Regions from separate parts of the Dactylosporangium cerinum genome, predicted to be linked through region 2. Evidence: riboswitches for the same ligand, from Rfam matches in the RefSeq annotation. Region 2 holds a riboswitch; the other holds the start of a gene.

Region 1 (3,971 bases), on a different contig from region 2:
TCCACGTCCAGCGACGGGTCCTCCAGGTGCTCCAGCGCGTGCCGCATCGCGTCGCCGACCGCGTCGCCGGCGCGCAGCTGCGGGACCGGGCGCTCGATGAACTGGGCCTGCCCGCCGGCCCGCTGCGGCGCGACGACCAGGGCGCGGGCGGCCCGGGTCGCCAGGGCCGGGCCGTGGTCGCGGCGCAGCAGGTGCAGGCACGCGTCGAGACCCGCGGCGCTGCCGGCGCTGGTGACGACCGAGCCCTCGTCGACGTAGAGCACGTCGTCGAGCACCTCGACGGCCGGGAACGCGGCGGCGAACGCGGGCAGGTGCTTCCAGTGCGTGGTCGCCCGCCGGCCGTCGAGCAGGCCGGCCTCGGCGAGGACATATGCGCCCAGGCACAGTCCGACGACGGTGGCGCCCTCGTCGTGGGCGCGGCGGAGCCGGTCGAGGATGGCCGGCGCGACGGGGTCGCCGCCGGGCGGCCTCCAGCCGGGGACGATGACGACCCCGGCGGCGTCGAGGTCGTCCAGGCCGTGCGGGGCGGTGATCGAGATCCCCGCCGTCGTCGACAGCGGGCCCGGGTGCTCGCCGGCGGTGCGCAGCTCGAAGCCGGCGGTGCCGAACACCCGCGGCGCGACCGCGACCTCCAGCATCGGGGCACCGTCGCCGATGAGCACCCCGACCGTCGTGCGTGCGCGGTCCATGGCTTGATCCTATCGGGGGATGGCGTTCCAGCCACTCCCGGCGCCGGGTCAACGGTCCGAGACTTGGCGGCATGACCTTCCAGATCCGCCGGTTCGGCGGCCCGACCGCGGTGTTCACCGTCGGTGGCCTCACGTTCATGACCGACCCGACGTTCGACCCGCCCGGCGACTACCCCCTCGGCACCCGCGTGCTGACCAAGACCGCCGCCGCGGCCGGCACCCCGGCGGACGCCGGCACCGTCGATGTGGTCCTGCTCTCCCACGACCAGCACCCGGACAATCTCGACCACTCGGGTCGGGCCTTCGCGGCGTCGGTGCCGCTGATCCTCAGCACCCCGGTCGCGGCCGCCCGGCTGGGCGACCCCACCGTCGGCCTGGAGCCGTGGGCCGGCGTGGACCTGCCCCGGCCCGATGGCGCCGGCCACGTGCGGGTCACCGCCGTCCCCGCGCAGCACGGCCCCGACGGCACCGAGCACCTCACCGGCCCCGTCACCGGTTTCGTGCTGCACGGCGACGGCGTGCCCACCGTCTACGTCAGCGGCGACAACGCGTCGCTGCGGGTCGTCGCCGAGATCGCGGAACGCTTCCCGGCCGTCGACGTCGCGATCCTGTTCGGCGGCCGGGCCCGCACCGCCCTGCTCGGCGACGCCGACCTGACCCTCGGCGCGGCCGGCATCCTCGAAGCGGCCCAACTGCTGCAGGCGCGGACGGTCGTGCCCGTCCACGTCGACAGCTGGGCGCACTTCACCGAAGGCCCCGAGGACGTCCGCGCCGCCTTCGAGGCCGTGGGTAGCGCGCACCTGCTGGGGTAACCACTAGGCTCTTGGGCGGCATGAACTGATGCGAGGTGCTCCGGGCGACCGGGGAGAATCGGGAAGCCGGTGTGAATCCGGCACGGGCCCGCCGCGGTGATCGGGGAGCTGCCGTCCAGGCGCGCCGCAGTGGCGTGCGGTCACTGGCCCGAGGGCTGGGAAGGCGGGCGGTCAGGCGTTGATCCGAGAGTCCGAAGACCGGCCTCGCGTGCATCGCCGACCCCGCTTCGGGGCGGCCTGAGCAGCGGGAGCCTGCCCTCATGAGCACCGACCTGTATGACGTCGTGCGCCGCCGCCGCGACGTGCGCGGCCAGTTCACCGGCGCGCCGATCCCCGCCGAGGTCCTCGAGCGGATCCTGGCGGCGGCGCACGCCGCGCCGAGCGTCGGCCTGTCGCAGCCGTGGGACTTCGTCCTCGTGCGCGACGCCGGGCTGCGCGGCGCGTTCCATGAGCACGTCCGGCGGGAGCGGGCGACGTTCGCCGCGACCCTCGACGGCGCGGCCGCGGCCACGTTCCAGCGCATCAAGATCGATGGGGTACTGGAGTCGACCCTGTCCGTGGTCGTCACGTACGACGCCGCCCGGGGCGGACCGGCGGTGCTGGGCCGGCACGCGATCGCCGACGCCGGCCTCTACTCGGTCTGCCTCGCCATCCAGAACCTGTGGCTGGCCGCGACCGCGGAGGACCTCGGCGTCGGCTGGGTGTCGTTCTACCGGGAGCCGTTCGTCCGGGACCTGCTCGGTATCCCCGCCGGCATCCGCCCCGTCGCGTGGTTGTGCCTCGGCCCGGTAACGCACCTGGAGGCGGTGCCGGACCTGGAACGGCACGGCTGGCGTAGCAGGGTTCCGCTGGCCGAGGCGCTGCATCACGACCGCTGGTAGCTGTCGGTTACGCAAGGTCGAACTGTCGCCCGGGCGACTTCATGCCAATCACGCTACGTGTCAGTCTAATCACTCAACGTGACGCACATCGTCTGAGGAGGCGAATTCCCATGGCACAGATCGCTACGGAAACCAGCACCGGCACCAGCACCGAGATGAAGAAGATCGTGGTCCGCAAGGCGGGCGCGGTGCGGCTCGCCAGGCTCTGCAACAACTACTGCTACGGCATGTGCTGCTGCGCCGAGTTCCTGGGCTGACGGACACCCGGCCGGGGGTGCAACCCACCCTCACCCCCGGCCGGGCCGAGGCCCGTCAGCAGAGGACGCCAGCAGATCGGCAGGGGACACCAGCAGAGGAGATCTGGCATGCCGACCGGACCAGTGGCGCTGCACGACCTGCGGTACCTCGACGAGGGCGACCGGGTCGTCGTCGGCCGCACCGACTGCGACTCCTACGGCGTCTTCCCGCCGGACGGCGCCGCGCTGCTCCGCGAGCTCGACGGCGGCCGGGCACCGCAGGACGCCGCCGTCTGGTACACCGACCGATACGGCGAACCCGTTGACATCGACGAGTTCCTCGACACCCTGCGGGACCTGGACTTCCTGAGCCCTGACGGCACCGCGGAGCACGCCGCCCCGCCCCGCTGGCAGAAACTCGGCGTGGCCCTGTTCTCGCCGGTGGCCTGGGCCGGCTACGCCGCGCTCGTCGTCGTCGCCGTCGCGGTGTGCGTCGCCGACCCGCGGCTCGCGCCCGCCCGCGGCAACGTGTTCTTCACCGACTACCTGCTGATCGTCGAGCTGACCATCCTGTTCGGGCAGCTGCCGTTCGTGGTGCTGCACGAGCTGTTCCACCTGCTCGCCGGTCGCCGGCTCGGCCTGCACTCCTCGATGCACCTCGGCCACCGGCTCTACTTCCTGGTGGCCGAGACGAAACTTCGACGAGGCCCGCCGCGACCTGCGCAAGGCGAGCGCCTGGGTCAACACCGCGGTGTCGCTGGCCTCGCTGCTGCCGCAGGACCGGCGCCGCGCGTACAACCTCACGTTCAACGAGAACGGCCGGGCCCTCATCGCCATGCACCTGGGCGACCCGGCGGAGGCGATGCGCCTCATCGACGCCGGCATCGAGCGGATGGAGGCCACGTTCGCCGCCGGCGAGCGTGACCTGCACCTGTCCGTCCTGCGCTACAACCGCGCCCAGCCCCGTCCTCGACTGCGGTCTGGCGTACTTCGACTGCACACTGGAGACCGTGCACGTCGCCGGCGACCACGACGTCTGCGTCGGCCGGGTCCGCGCGTTCGCCGCGATGGGCACCGGCGCGCCGCTGGTGTTCGCCGGCGGGGCGTACCTGTCGATTTCGGGGCGCTCTGCCTCGTCGTACAGGTAGACGGACCCTCAAGGGCCCCGGATGAATGGGACATATGATGGCGAAATACCTGGTTCTCATCTACGGCGACGAGCAGCGCTGGGACGCCGAGACCGATGCGGAGCGGGCGGCGAAGGGCGACGGGCACCGGGCGTTCAACGCCGCGGGCGGCTCCGGGGTCCTCGGCGGCCACGAACTGGAGGCGTCCTCGACCGCCACCACGCTG
Region 2 (3,971 bases):
TGGCGATGAGCAGCGAGTTGCGCAGCCCGGTCGCCGCGACCCGGGCCCGCAGCGCGGCCCAGCGCGGGCCCTCGGCCGGGGCGCCCCACAGGTCGGGGTGCAGCTCGCCGCGGGCCGCGCGGGTCTCGGCGAACGCCGGGTGCGGCCCGAACCGCTCCGCGAGCCCCGCCGACGTTTCCAGGGCGGTCAGGAAGATCTCCTCCTGGACGCGGGTCGACAGCTCCCGCGCGCCGGGCGAGTCGAACGGCAGCCGCAGCGTGAAGCAGGCGTCCTGCAGGCCCATCAGCCCGAGGCCGACCGGCCGCCACCGCGGGTTCGACGCCGCGGCCTGCGGCGACGGGTAGTAGTTGACGTCGATGACCCGGTCGAGGAAGCGCACCGCGGTGCGGACGGTCTCGCGCAGTTTCTCCCAGTCGACGCCGCCGGCGGTGACGTGCGCGCCGAGGTTGATCGAGCCGAGGTTGCACACCGCGGTCTCGTCGTCGCTGTTGACCTCGACGATCTCGGTGCACAGGTTCGACAGGTGGATGGTGTTGCCGGGCTCGCCGGTCTGGTTCGACAGCGCGTTGGCGCGGTCCTTGAACGTCATCCACCCGTTGCCGGTCTGCGCCAGGGTGCGCATCATCCGGCTGTACAGGTCGCGGGCCTTGACCGTCTTCACGGCGTGCTTCTCGGCGGCGCGGTACGCCTCGTCGAACTCGGCCCCGAACAGGTCAGGCAACGAAGGTGCGTCGGACGGGTCGACCAGCGACCAGTCGGCGTCGGCCTCCACCCGGCGCATGAACTCGTCCGGGATCCAGTTCGCGAGGTTGAGGTTGTGGGTGCGGCGGGCGTCCTCGCCGGTGTTGTCCCGCAGCTCGAGGAACTCCTCCACGTCCGGGTGCCACGGCTCCAGGTAGACGCACGCGGCGCCCTTGCGCCTGCCGCCCTGGTTGACCGCGGCGACGCCGGCGTCGAGGGTCTTGAGGAACGGCACGATGCCGTTGGACCGGCCGTTGGTGCCGCGGATCAGCGCGCCCCGGCCGCGGACCCGCGACCAGGAGATGCCGATCCCGCCGGAGAACTTCGACAGCTTCGCGACCTGGTGGTACCGCTCGTAGATCGAGTCGAGCTCGTCGCGGGGCGAGTCGACGAGGAAGCACGAGGACATCTGCGTGTGCGCGGTGCCGGAGTTGAACAGCGTCGGCGAGCTGGGCAGGTAGGCGAGGCTCGACATGAGCCGGTAGAACCCGATCGCCTCGCCCGCGGTCTGCGACAGCCCGCACGCGACCCGCAGCAGCCAGTACTGCGGCGTCTCCAGGACGAGCCGGCTGTGGGGGTGGCGCAGCAGGTACCGGTCGGCGACGGTGCGCAGCCCGAAGTACTCGAACCGCAGGTCACCGCCCGGGTCGACGGCGTCGTCGAGCTCCGTGGCGTGGCGGGCCACGAACCCGGCCGTGTCCTCGCTGATCAGCCCCTGCTGATGCGCGTGCCGGATCGCCTGGCTGAAGCTCGCCACGCCCTGGCCGCGGACCTCCTTGTCGACGTACGCCGCCAGGAGCCGCGCCGCGAGCCGCGAGTACTGCGGCTCCTCGCCGATCAGCTCGGCCGCGGTCTGGATCGACAGCTTGTCCAGCTCGGCGGTCGTGGCCCCGTCGTACAGGCCGCTGATCGTCTTCGTGGCGACCCGCAGCGGATCGACGTCGGCCAGGTCGCCGGCCCACCGCTCGACCGCCGTGACGATCCTGTTGACGTCGACCGGCTCCAGGTCGCCGTCGCGCTTACGCACCCGCATGATGTTCCCCTCGTCCCGGGCACCGAAGGCCGGAGCGACGCAGGGGGAAGCCGCCATGGAAAGGCGCACGACCGCGCCCGGCGATGGCGTCAGCCGACCCGCGCGGCATCCGACCGCCGCACACCGGTCGGCGTGCGGCGCGCTGGCAGGTCTTCGGACTCGCGGGCGTGACCTTCCGGTCGCCTACTGGCCGTCGCTTCCCAGACCTCGCGGTCCAGTGCTCGATGACGGCGGTCGTTCCCACTCACCGCTGCGGGGCAGTCCCGGATTCACACCGGGTTCCCTGTTGCCACGACCGACCCCGGAGGACCGGCCGAACCAGCTGCGTGCACCACCATATATGGGAGGGGTACAGAATGCACAACACCAGATCCTGTGCCGGCGTGTCGTCACCGGCGGTGGCGGTCACTGGTACGTCGGGTCGCTCCAGCGGCCGATGCTGCGGGAGCGGACCGGCTCGATGAAGCGGGGCGCGGCGCTGTGCGGGTGGCCGGGGCCCCAGTTGGTGGCGTCGCCGTGCATCTGGACGCGGGCGTTGTCGGTGTACCAGTCGACGAGGTCGGCGTCGGAGCGCACGATCCAGGTGCAGCCGGTCTCCGCGTCGGCGGTGAAGTCGCCGTGGCGGATCAGCGGTGGCCGCCAGAAGTACGTGCCGGGCCACATCCGGCCGAAGTTGTAGTCGAAGCCGCCGTCGAGGCAGTACGCCTCCTCGGAGCACGGGTGGTGGGCGAGGGGTACTTCGCGCCAGCCGGGCTTGGCCTTGATCAGGCGGGTGTAGAAGCCGGTCTTCTCGTCGCGGTGCAGCAGCTTGATGTAGAGCCCGGGCACGGGTGTGCCGCCGAGGTCGAAGCGCATCGGGCTGCCGTCCTTCACGTCGATCCACGGCATCTCCGCGGTGTCCAGGACGACGAGGTGCTGGTCGGGCCGCACGGTGTCGCGGCCGGTGCCGGCGAGGTCGAAGTGCCAGTCGCCGTGCTCGCGGAACAGCAGGACCTCGGTGCCGGCCGTGGCGGTGACCGGCGGTGTCCAGACGCCCGCGGGCGCGGTCCAGTAGCCCTGCGGGCCGAGCGTGGTGCCGCCGATGACGACCTGCCCCGACAGGACGTACCACTCGGTGTCGGCGTGGTGCACGCCGGCGGGCCGGGACCAGTCGCCGGTGAAGCGGACCTTCAGCGAGGCGGAGCCGTCCTCCTCGTCGTAGCTGAGGTTGCGCTGCTCGGCGGGGCCGGTCGCGTGCTGGAACTCGGCGACGTGCCAGATGAGGTCGCGCTCATCGATGATCTCCACGTGCGGGCGCATGCGGCCTCCAGACTCGGCATTGAATTTCCGGTGCGGAATGTATCGCTTACTAGTTTCGAGTACAAGGTGTACCGTCAAACCTCGTGACCCGACCAGGCCGCCCCGCCGGCCCCACCACCGACACCGAGGCCGTGGTGCTCACCGCGGCCCTGGAGCTGCTGCTCGCCGAGGGGGCCGCGGCGCTGACCGCGCAACGCCTGCACCAGGTCACCGGCGTGTCCCGCTCGACCGTCTACCGGCACTGGCCGACCCCGGCCGCCGTCCTCGCGGCCCTGATCGACGTCGCGCCGCTGCCGCCCGGCGAGGCGTCCGGCGACCTCGCCCGCGACCTGCACGCCGCCGTCGACCAGCTCTGCGACCGGCTCCGCGACCGGCCGGTCGGCGCGTTCCTGCAGGCGCTGATCGTGGCCGCCGCGACCGACCCGGCCGCCGCCCAACTGCGCCACCGCTACGTCGGCGACCTGCTCGCGCCGTTCCACACGGTGCTGCGCGCCGCCGGGGTGGCCGCGACCGACCGGGACGACGCGGTCGCCGCGATCGTCTCCCCGCTGCTGCTGGACGCGCTGCTGCTGGACCGGCCCGCCGCCCGCACCAGGGCACACCGCATCATCGACAGCACCGCCCGGAGGCTGACCCCGTGACCAACACCGTCGGACCGCGCGCCGTCGTCGGCGTCGTCGTGCCCAGCACCAACACCGTCGTCGAGCACGACTACTGGACCGCCCGGGTGCCGGGCGTGGCCTACCGCGCCGGCTCCATGTACATCCCGGACCCGGCGATGCGCGACGACGCCGGCTTCGAGGCCCTGCTCGGCCAGATCCGCGCCTCGATCGACACGGCGGTCCGGGACGTGCTCACCGCCGAACCCGACCGCATGGTGATGGGCATGTCCGCGGAG

The links. A riboswitch is a leader RNA that binds a small molecule or an ion and turns the genes downstream of it on or off. The one in region 2 is predicted to bind cobalamin.
Region 1: another riboswitch for cobalamin. It lies ahead of bluB (5,6-dimethylbenzimidazole synthase); the one in region 2 lies ahead of ACFPIJ_RS10080 (ribonucleoside-diphosphate reductase subunit alpha).

What each region holds. Positions count from the first base shown of each region.
Region 1 is NZ_JBHSIU010000068.1:21,345-25,315, reverse strand. Features, by position in the region: gene ACFPIJ_RS45275 (GlxA family transcriptional regulator) at 1-689, opposite strand, end outside; gene ACFPIJ_RS45270 (MBL fold metallo-hydrolase) at 761-1,501, shown strand; cobalamin riboswitch at 1,518-1,722, shown strand; gene bluB (5,6-dimethylbenzimidazole synthase) at 1,762-2,382, shown strand; gene ACFPIJ_RS45260 (hypothetical protein) at 2,493-2,639, shown strand; gene ACFPIJ_RS45255 (hypothetical protein) at 2,748-3,542, shown strand; gene ACFPIJ_RS45250 (flavin reductase family protein) at 3,539-3,766, shown strand; gene ACFPIJ_RS45245 (YciI family protein) at 3,804-3,971, shown strand, end outside.
Region 2 is NZ_JBHSIU010000011.1:257,511-261,481, forward strand. Features, by position in the region: gene ACFPIJ_RS10080 (ribonucleoside-diphosphate reductase subunit alpha) at 1-1,774, opposite strand, end outside; cobalamin riboswitch at 1,902-2,112, opposite strand; gene ACFPIJ_RS10085 (DUF4437 domain-containing protein) at 2,180-3,073, opposite strand; gene ACFPIJ_RS10090 (TetR/AcrR family transcriptional regulator) at 3,157-3,714, shown strand; gene ACFPIJ_RS10095 (maleate cis-trans isomerase family protein) at 3,711-3,971, shown strand, end outside.